Linked DNA regions of Iamia sp. SCSIO 61187. The protein of the gene in region 2 interacts with the protein of the main gene of each other region in a pairwise test. Links are inferred from orthologs where the notes say so. Each region holds a gene or a part of one and is shown on either strand. Other genes may lie near its edges.

The links. Proteins that work in one complex are often made in the same cells at the same time.
Region 1: the proteins of rlmN (region 2) and ftsZ interact in binary tests that used the Escherichia coli proteins (3 or more experiments, as listed by UniProt). The link is inferred for Iamia sp. SCSIO 61187 from one-to-one orthologs.
Region 3: the proteins of rlmN (region 2) and HC251_RS12830 interact in binary tests that used the Escherichia coli proteins (3 or more experiments, as listed by UniProt). The link is inferred for Iamia sp. SCSIO 61187 from one-to-one orthologs.

The regions. Positions count from the first base shown.
Region 1 is NZ_CP050948.1:2,162,941-2,166,121, reverse strand. The notes cover bases 254-3,149. They hold ftsZ (cell division protein FtsZ), read right to left. Parts: upstream 2,300-3,149; coding sequence 1,208-2,299; downstream 254-1,207. Other genes in these bases: HC251_RS10415 (cell division protein FtsQ/DivIB), read right to left, coding at 2,422-3,149; HC251_RS10425 (polyphenol oxidase family protein), read right to left, coding at 362-1,027; HC251_RS10430 (YggS family pyridoxal phosphate-dependent enzyme), read right to left, coding at 254-365. Outside these bases: more of HC251_RS10430, read right to left, coding at 1-253; more of HC251_RS10415, read right to left, coding at 3,150-3,181. UniProt on the Escherichia coli protein: Essential cell division protein that forms a contractile ring structure (Z ring) at the future cell division site. The regulation of the ring assembly controls the timing and the location of cell division.
Region 2 is NZ_CP050948.1:2,861,973-2,865,027, reverse strand. What follows is about bases 243-3,012. They hold rlmN (23S rRNA (adenine(2503)-C(2))-methyltransferase RlmN), read right to left. Parts: upstream 2,296-3,012; coding sequence 1,189-2,295; downstream 243-1,188. Other genes in these bases: mshD (mycothiol synthase), read right to left, coding at 2,882-3,012; HC251_RS13645 (DUF4870 domain-containing protein), read left to right, coding at 2,335-2,895; HC251_RS13655 (lytic murein transglycosylase), read right to left, coding at 243-1,128. In the rest of the region: more of HC251_RS13655, read right to left, coding at 1-242; more of mshD, read right to left, coding at 3,013-3,055.
Region 3 is NZ_CP050948.1:2,674,799-2,678,271, reverse strand. The notes cover bases 254-3,441. They hold HC251_RS12830 (LuxR C-terminal-related transcriptional regulator), read right to left. Parts: upstream 3,124-3,441; coding sequence 454-3,123; downstream 254-453. Other genes in these bases: HC251_RS12825 (alpha/beta fold hydrolase), read right to left, coding at 3,233-3,441; HC251_RS12835 (hypothetical protein), read right to left, coding at 254-362. In the rest of the region: HC251_RS26025 (ABC transporter ATP-binding protein), read right to left, coding at 1-30; more of HC251_RS12835, read right to left, coding at 27-253; more of HC251_RS12825, read right to left, coding at 3,442-3,473. UniProt on the Escherichia coli protein: Positively regulates the transcription of the maltose regulon whose gene products are responsible for uptake and catabolism of malto-oligosaccharides.

The sequences.
Region 1 (3,181 bases), 700 kb from region 2 along the record:
TGGGCCAGGACGGCAGCGCCGGGGGCGCGCCGGGCGATCTCCGCCCCCAGGGCGGCCCGGTCGACGCTGTGCCACAGGGCGACGTGGGCGGCGACCTGGCGGACCTTGTTCCGCTGCAGGCGGCCGACCCAGTGCCAGCGCACCGCCTCCTCGGCGTCGACCTTGGTGACCATCTCCTGGGCGTAGCTCTCCCCCAGGTCCACCAGCCCGGCGGCCACCGCGGCGTGGACGGCGGTGGCGTCGAAGCCCTTCGTCACCCCGACGACGGTGACCGCGGCCGGGTCGCCGCCCGCCCGCTCGATCCGGGTGCGGACCCGGGCGATGCGGGCCCCCACCTCCTCGGCCGTGACGGCGACGGGGATCACGCCTCCTCCTCCAGCCACGCCACCGTCGCGATCCGGCCGGCGTCGCCCCGGGCGCGGAACGACCAGTAGTCACCGGGGGCCTCGGCGGTGCAGGACGGAGCCGCGGTCACCGTCTCGACCCCGGCCTCGGCCAGGGCTCGCCGCACGCCGGCGGCGACGTCGAGGGCGGGCCGCCCGTCGGTGGTGGTGGCGCGCACCTCGTCGCCCCAGCGGGCGGCGACCCGGTCGAGGTCCGCGGCGCCGAACTCGTAGTGGCGGGCGCAGATCGACGGGCCCAGCACCGCCTCGACCGGGGGTGCCCCCAGGGCGGCCATGGCCTCGGCGGCGGCGCCGACGACCCCGCCCAGGAGACCGCGCCAGCCGGCGTGGGCGACGCCCACGGCGCGGCCCTCGGCGCCGAGCAGCACCACGGGCACGCAGTCGGCGGTGGTGACGGCGAGGGCGGCGCCGGGCACGGCGGTCACCGCCGCGTCGGCCTCGGCCCCGGCGTGCTGGCCGGGCCGGGTGACGGTGACGACGGCGGCCCCGTGGACCTGGGTCAGCCAGGTCCACGGCAGGTCGACGACCGCCCGCCGGCGGGCGGCGACCTCGGCCGGCGGCCCGGTGACGGCCAGGTCCCCCGCGGCGCGCGTCGTGGTCAGGTGGTGGGGGCGGAGTGCCACGGGGATCCTTCGTGCCGTGCCTGTCGAGTCCGTTCCGCGCTGGCGGCAGCCCCTCCACCCCGCCTGGGTCGGATCGAGCCGGCGAGCGCAGCCCGCCGCGGCGCGGAGGGGTCCGGTCCGACCAGAGCGAAGGTGAGGAGCCGGTCTGCGACCTGGCTTCGGGCCCTCATCGGGCCCTGCCTACCGGAGGAACGAGGGCACGTCGAAGTCGTCGTCGCCGTCGCCGTCGGTCTCGTCGTCGGCGCCGCCGAAGAGGTCGGTCACGGGCACGGGCCCGCTCGACTCCTCCATCTCGTGGGTGCGGGGCCGGGTGCGGCCCTCCTCCCACCGGTCGAACCCGGCGGCGATGACCGTGACCCGCACCTCGTCGCCCATGTCGTCGTCGATCACGGTGCCGAAGATGATGTTGGCGTCGGGGTGGGCCACGCCGTGGATGACCTCGGCCGCCTCGTTCACCTCGAACAGGCCCATGTCGCTCCCGCCGGTGATGCTCAGCAGGATGCCGCGGGCGCCCTCGATGGACGCCTCGAGCAGCGGGCTCGAGATGGCGTTGCGGGCGGCGTTGAGGGCCCGGCCGTCGCCGGAGGCGTAGCCGATGCCCATCAGCGCCGAGCCGGCGTTGCTCATGATCATCTTCACGTCGGCGAAGTCGGTGTTGATGAGGCCCGGCGTGGTGATCAGGTCGGTGATGCCCTGGACGCCCTGGAGGAGGACCTCGTCGGCCATCTTGAAGGCGTTCACCACCGAGGTCTTGTCGTCGGAGACGGTGAGCAGGCGATCGTTGGGGATGACGATCTGGGTGTCGACCCGCTCCTTCAGCTTCTGGACGCCCTGCTCGGCCTGGACCGAGCGGCGCCGGCCCTCGAAGCCGAACGGGCGGGTCACCACGCCGATGGTCAGGGCGCCGAGGGACTTGGCGATCTCGGCGATGACCGGCGCGCCGCCGGTGCCGGTGCCGCCGCCCTCGCCGGCGGTGATGAAGACCATGTCGGCGCCCTTGATGACCTCCTCGAGCTCGGCCCGGTGCGACTCGGCCGCCGCCGCCCCCACGTCGGGGTCGCTCCCGGCGCCGAGGCCGCGGGTGAGGTCGCGCCCGATGTCGAGCTTGACGTCGGCGTCGCTCATCAGGAGCGCCTGGGCATCGGTGTTGACGGCGATGAACTCGACGCCCTTCAGCCCGGCGTCGATCATCCGGTTGACGGCGTTGCACCCGGCACCACCGACGCCGACGACCTTGATGACCGCCAGGTAGTTCTGCGGATTACCGGCCATGGGGGAAGCTCCGTTCTCGGGACGCGCGGGACGGTCGGCCACACGGGCCGACCATCGAGGTGTCACCCTCGACCTCGAGTCGAGGTATAGGGTTATGTAAAGTTCTTGTAGCGGTCGAGACCCTACGCACAGCCCCTCCCCGTGGTCAAGACCGGGGCGGTCGGGACGCGGACGTCGATGCGGCAGGCGTCGCCCGCGGGGGCGGCGTGCTGGCGCACGGCCACGGCGGCCTGGGCCTTGGCGGCCAGCTGGCGGGCGTCGCCCAGGACCACCCGGAAGCCGTCGTCGAGCACCAGCTCGAGGCCGTCGCGCCCCTGGTCGGTGCCCTCGACCGCCCGCCGCAGCGACCCCGGCAGGGCGCCGAGGACGGCGAGGGCGGCCCGGTCGTCGCCATCGAGCGTCGCCCCGGGCGCGGCCGCCCGCTCGCCGGCGAGGGCGGGCAGGTCGGGCTGGTCCTCGACGACGGCCAGGACCCGACCCTCGGCGTCGAGGAGGGCCCACCCGTCGTCGTGGGCGACGGTGGCGACCTCGGTGCGCTCGCTGACGACGATGCGGATGGTGCCCGGCCACAGCCGGGTGGTGCGGACCTCGTCGATCCACGGCAGGGCGGCCACCCCGCGGCGGGCCCCGTCCAGGTCGACCTCGATCATCGGCGTGCCCCGCGTCGCGCCCCCGGCCCGCTCGATGGCGGCGACGTCGGTGCGCTCGGCCCCGACGACCTGCACCCGGTCGACGTCGAGCAGCGGGCTGCGGAGCCCGACGAGGGTCCACACGACGGCGCAGATCACGCCGAGGAGGGCCGTGACGCGCCGCATGCGGCGCCGACCCCGGCCCCGGGCGACCTCGGCCCGGCGGGCGCGGATGCGGGGGTGGGGCGTGGCC
Region 2 (3,055 bases):
GGCGCCCCCGTCCAGCTGCGGGCCGATGATCTTCACTGACGGGTAGCCCCGGGCCCCGAGCCGCCCGCCGCCGTGGGTCCCGTGGCGGCCCTCGACCTTGGAGATGCCGGCGAGGGCCCACCACTCCATGCGGCACGGGGCCGAGGCCGCCGCCTTGAGCCAGGCGTCCAGGGCGACGACCGGGAAGTCGATGCCGGCCCCGACCACGTCGGCCCGGAGCAGGGCGGGGGGGATGTCGGCGGCGGCGAGGAGGACGTCGGCCTCCCGGTCGGCGAGGGCGTCGACGGACCGGACCTCCGCGGCCTGCGTCTCCACCGTCTCGGCGTCGATGTCGACGATGTGCTGCTCGGCCGCCTGGCGGACCGCCACCGCGTCGCGCTCGGCCTGCTCGGCCGCGGCCCGGGCCTGGGCCGCCCGCTCCTCGGCCGCCACCGCCTCGGCGTGGTCGCGCACCCGGGCCCGGACGTCGCCCAGCCGGGCGACGGCGGCGTGGTCGTCGTAGGCCAGGCGGAGGTTGGCGTCGGTGGCGTCCTCGCCGGTGATGAGGACCTCCATGGCGTCGGAGGTGCTCGACGACTCGTTGACGAAGGCGGCGACCATCAGGTCCCGGAGGTCCTCGCGGGCCTGCTCGAGCCGCTCGGCGGCCGCCGCGGTCGCGCCGATCCGCCGCTCGTGCTCGCGGGCGGCGGCCTCGCGCTCCTCGCCCCGCTGGCGCTCCTCGACCTGGCGCTGGGCCAGCGCCTCGACGGCCTCGACGCGCTGCTCGCCCAGGTCGACGATGTGCTGGCGCAGCTCGTCCCGGTGGGCGATGGCGTCGTCCCGGGCCTCCTCGGCCCGGTCGAGGGCGCCCTCGACCTCGTCGAGCTCGTCGCTGGCGGCCTCGACGCCCGCCAGCGACGGCGACGGTGGGTTGGTCGGGAGTGGCTCGTCGACGAAGCCGGGCTCGTAGGGGCCAGCCGGCGGGGCCTGGGTCGCGGGGGCCGCGGGCGCCGCCGGCGCGACGACGGCCGGGACGACGTCGACCGGCGGGCCGGCGGCGGTGGGCCCGGGCCCGAGGGTGGAGCCGGCCACGACGGCGGCGACCAGCAACGCCGCGCCACGCCGCGCTCGGCCCGCTCTGCGTGTCACCTCATGCGCCGTCGTCACGTCTGCCGTCCCGGTGGTCCCCGATCGACCGGGGGGGCGAGGCTACCCGGCGCCCCCGGCCCGGTCACGGCGGGTGGGGGTGGGCACGCTCGCTGCCGCCAGCTGGCCGCAGGCGGCGTCGATCGACGTGCCCCGGGTGTCGCGGACGGTGACGTTGACGCCGCGGTCGGCCAGGTCGCGGCGGAAGCGCTCGACCCCGTCCGCGGGGGTGCCGCGGGTCGCGTAGCCCGGCGTCGGGTTGAGCGGGATCAGGTTGACGTGGGCCCGGAGCCCCCGGGCGTAGTCCGCCAGGCGGGCGGCATCGACGCGCCGGTCGTTGACGCCGTCGATCAGGGCCCACTCGAAGCTGAGGCGCCGGCCGGTGCGCTCGATGTGCTCGGCGCACGCCTCGGCCAGCAGGCCCAGCGGGTAGCGCCGGTTGATCGGGACCAGCCGGTCCCGGAGCTCGTCGTCGGCGGCGTGGAGGGAGACGGCGAGGTTCACCGGCAGGTCGGCGTCGGCCAGCCGGCGGATCCCGGGGACGATCCCCACCGTCGAGATGGTGATGTGGCGGGCGCCGAGGCCGAGGTCGTCGTGGATGCGGTGGACCGCGGCCCAGGTGTGGGCGAAGTTGGCCAACGGCTCGCCCATGCCCATGAAGACCACGTTGGCCAGGCGCCGCCCGTCGGCGCGGGCGCGGCGCGACGCCCGCACGACCTGCTCGACGATCTCGCCGGAGGTGAGGTGCCGGGTGAAGCCGGCCTGGCCCGTGGCGCAGAAGCCGCAGGCCATGGCGCAGCCCGCCTGGCTCGACACGCACACCGTCGAGCGCTGGGGGTAGTGCATCAGCACCGTCTCGACGCGGCTGCCGTCGCCCAGGGTCCACAGCCACTTCACCGTGTCGCCGCCGTCAGCCGCCGCCTCGGTGGTCAGGGCGAGGGCGTCGGGCAGCTCCTCGGCCAGGCGGCGCCGCAGCGTCAGGGGGACGTTCGTCATGTCGGCCGGCTCGGCCAGGTGGGTGTGCAGGCCCTCCCACACCTGGTCGACGCGGTAGCGCGGTTGGTCGGCGAGGAGCTGGCCGAGGGCGGCCCGGTCGACGTCGTAGCGGGTCGTCCGCGCCGGGGGCCGGGGCGCGACGTCCGCCGGCGGTGCGCTCCCGGTGGTGGCCATCCGTCGAGGATACGGGTGGGCCGCCCTACCCTGACGGCGATGACGGACATCCCCCCGCCGGAGGAGCCGGGCTGGTACGCCGACGCCGGCGGGAGCTGGTGGTGGTGGGACGGTCGGACGTGGTCACCGGCCCCCGGCCAGCACGGTGGACCGGCGGGACCCGACCGCTCGCAGGAGCGGACCCAGGCGCTCCTGATGTGGATCCTCTACCTTGCCGTCGGCGGGTGGCTGGTGGCGCTGATCTTCTACCTGATCTCCAAGGAGAAGCCCTTCGTCCGCCACCACTCGGCCGAGGCCCTCAACCTGACCCTCGTCCTGCTCGTGCCCCAGATCGTGGGGGTGGCACTGCTGGTGCCCGCCTACGTCGACTACATCATCTCGGTCTCCGACAACCGGGACACCGGCTTCGAGGCGACCCCGGCGTTCGTCATCGGCCTGGTGCTGGTCGGGCTGCTGACGCTCGCCAGCTACGCCCTGGGCATCGTCGGGGCCGTGCAGGCCCACCGCGGGAGGTGGTACCGCCTGCCCATCGGGCTCCACCCGGTGCGGGGGGTGCGGGGCCGGTCCGAGGACCCGCCCTACGACCTCAGCGAGGGCTGAGCCCCGTCCGGCTGCGCACGCGCCGGGTGCGGGCGGTGGTGAAGCCGAGCCGGTCGTACAGGCGTCGCGCCGGCTCGTTGTCGGCGTCGACGTAGAGCAGGGCGTGCCCCAGGCCCCGGCCGGCGAGGTGGTCGAGGCCGGCGCGCACCAGGGCCCGCCC
Region 3 (3,473 bases), 190 kb from region 2 along the record:
GTGCTTGGTGAGTCCGGTGACGGTGATCATGGGGTTGCTCCTGGCGGGGTGGGACCGGTCTGGTCAGGTGGGAGGGCGGGGCGCTCGGGCGGCGCGTCCGGCCCGAGGCGGGTGAGCGACAGCAGGGTGATGCCGAGGTCGCGGAGCTTCTCGAGCAGGCCGTGCAGGGCGGCCTGGTCGACGAGTGCGCCGCGCATGACGGTCGTGCCGTCGCCGGCGTCGATCAGGGTCATCCCGTCGAACCACGCCGCCCACCGGCTCCCGAGCCGCCCGCGGACGCGGACCTCGTAGCGCTCGGCGGGGGCGTCCTCAGCAGTCGGTCGCCCACATGACGGTTCGGGGGAGGGGCGATCGGGGGGCACCGGGTGAACGTAGGGACGGGCCTGGTGAGCCCACATCACATGATCTGGCGATCCTCGCGGTGATCGTCCTCGGCCCCCGTCGGGGTCCCGGTCACAGCCCCAGGCTGGCGGCCCGGCTCACGGCTTCGCGCCGGTTGGTGGCGCCGAGCTTGGTGTAGATGTGCCTGGTGTGGGTGCGCAGCGTGTTGAGCGACACGTGGAGCTCGCGAGCGATGTCGGGGCCGCTGAGGTCGCTGCGGAGGAGGCGGAGCACGTCGACCTCGCGCTCGCTCAGCTCGTCGGGTCCGGCTGACCGCCTCCGGGCGGGGGTCACGGCCGACGTCGCGCCGGCGAGGAGCCGGGCGGCTCGTCGCCCGGAGGTGCCGTCGAGCGAGCGGAGCACGTCGATGGCGCCGCTCCCGGCGTCGAGGAACGTGCGGACGTAGCCCTCGGGCTCGGCCCGGGCCAGGGCCACCTCCATCGGACCGACGGCCTCGTCCCGACGACCGGCGGCGCGGTGGGCGACCGCCAGCAGCACGAGGATCTCGATGCTGCTGCCCCCGCGGTCGCCCTGCTCGGCGGCGGTGAGGAGCCGGCCGAGCAGGCCGACGGCCTCCTCGGCCGCGTCGATCGTCCCCCGGGCGAGCAGGAGCCGGGCCAGGGTGATGTGCTCGAGCTCCCGGAGGTAGGTCGGCTCGTCGGTGGCGCTCAGGCCGTGGGCGGCGGCCCACCGCTCACCGGCGGCGACGTCGCCCCGGGCGATCCGGACCCGTGTGGTGATGGCGCTGACCGGTCGCACGCGAGGCGAGTAGTCGGTGTCGTAGAGGCGCTCGGCCTCGGTCAGCAGCTCGAGGGCGGCGTCGTCGTCGCCGTGGGCGTGGTGCAGCAGCGCGGCGGCGACCCGCCACCGGTAGGGGTGCTGGGGGAGGCCCCTGTGCTCCCCCAGCTCGGCGCTGGCGTCGAGGTGCTGGGCGGCGGCCACGAGGTCGTCGCGCTCGAGGGCGAGCAGGCTCAGCCCCACGTGCATGTCGGCGGCGCCGCGGAGGCCGGGCTCGTCGGCGGTGTGGCGGAGGGCGGACGCGAAGGTGCGCTGGGCGTCGTGGAGGCGGCCCTGGGTGGTCTGGATGTCGGCGAGGGCGATCGAGCAGCCCATGACGTCGGGCAGGAACCGGCCCGCCTCGAAGCACGCGACCGACTCGACGTAGCGCTGGCGGGCCGTGTCGAGGTCCCCCCGGCTCCAGTGGGCCAGGCCCAGCAGCGCCGACCCTGCGCCCCGCTGGAGGGGGTCGTCGTCGCTCGCCAGGTCGAGGACCCGGCGGGCGTGGCGGACGGTCCCGTCGAGGTCGCCGGCGAGGAGGGCCAGGCCGGCCCGGTGCACGGCCACCATGGCCGGCAGGCGGCGGCGCTCGACCTCGCTCTCGACGAGCGGGGGATCGCTCCGGATGAGGCGGGCCTCGGCCCGGTCGAGCAGCTCGTCGCACCCGGTCGCCTCGCCGGTCGCCATGCGCGCCCCCACCAGGAAGACGGTGAGGACCGGTCGGTCGGCGTACACCTCGCGGGGGAGGGCCTCGAGCCATCGCCGCAGCACCGCCTCCTGGCGGGCCCGCTGCATCGCCGGGGCGGTCCGTTCGATGAGGGCGGCGGCCCGGTCGAAGCGGCCGCCGGCGAGGGCGTGGGCGATGGCCTCGTGGGGCTCGTCGTGGGCGGCGTACCAGTCGCTGGCGCGGCGGTGCAGCTCCGGGACGCGGCCCGGGTCCTCGTCGACCAGCCGGGCGCGGAGGACGTCGCCGAAGAGGTGGTGGTAGCGGTACCAGGTGCGTCGGTCGTCGAGGGGCACCACGAAGAGGTTGGCCCGATCGAGGCCGTCGAGGGTGGCCTTGGCCCCGTCGAGGCCCGTCACCGCCCCGCACAGCGGACCGGTGAGCCGGCTGAGGATCGAGGTCTCGAGCAGGAACCGGCGGATCTCGGGGGTCTGGCGCTCGAGCACCTCGTCGGCGAGGTAGTCGAGGATGAACCGGTCGTCGCCGGCGAACTCGGCGATGAACGCGGTGGGGTCGCGCCCGCCTTGCAGCGAGAGCGCCGCCAGCTGGAGGGCTGCGATCCACCCCTCGGTGCGGGCCCCGAGCACCTCGATGTCGTCGGCCCCGAGGGCCAGGTCCATGGCCCCGTTGAGGTACGACGCCGCCTCGTCGGCGGTGAAGCGGAGGTCCGCGGCGCGGATCTCGAGCAGCTCGCCCCGGGCCCGCATCGCCGCCAACGGGAGCGGGGGGTCCGAGCGCGTGGCGATCACGACCCGGACCTGGACCGGCAGGTGCTCGAACAGGAACGCCACCGAGTCGTGGATCTCGACCTGCTCGATGACGTGGTAGTCGTCGAGGACCAAGACGACCTCCGAGGCGACGGTCTCGAGGTCGTTGATGAGCGTGGCCACGACGGCCTCGATCGGCGTGCCGGGTGCTCCGAGCAGGCCGGTCGCGTCATCGCTGAGGTCCGGCGCCGCCGTCGCCAGGGCGGCGACGACGTAGGTCCAGAACCGGACGAGGTCGTCGTCGCCGCGATCGAGCGACAGCCACGCCGTGCTCGGGCCCTCGCCCCAACGGTCGGCGACGAGGGTGGTCTTGCCGAACCCGGCGGGGGCGGACACCAGGGTGAGCGCAGAGTGGGCGCTGCGGGAGGTGGCGGCCTCGAGCCGGGGCCGCCCGACGAGGGTCGGGCGCCGTCGGGGCGGGTGCAGCTTGGTGCCGAGGATCGTCACCACCGGTCCCGGACCGGTGGCGGTCACGCCCTCACCGGTCGATCCACCCACTCGTTCCAGTTGACCACGCCATCCCGGGTCCGGCAATCGACCCTCGGGCGGGACCCCGGCCCGGCCCCCGGTCGCGGGACGTGCACTACCCGAGGGCCAGCATCGCCTCGGCCACCTCGCCGACCGCCCGATCGGGGATGGCGGTGGCGGCGTCCTCGAGGACGAGGAGGCGTGCCCCGGGGATCTCGCGGGCGATGGCCTCGCCGTTGCCGACGGGGAAGAACGGGTCCCGGAGGCCGTGGACGACGAGGGTGGGGACGTCGATCCCGGGCAGGCGCTCGCGCCAGCGCGGGGTGCAGTCGAGCGTGGAGAACACCATGCCCAGA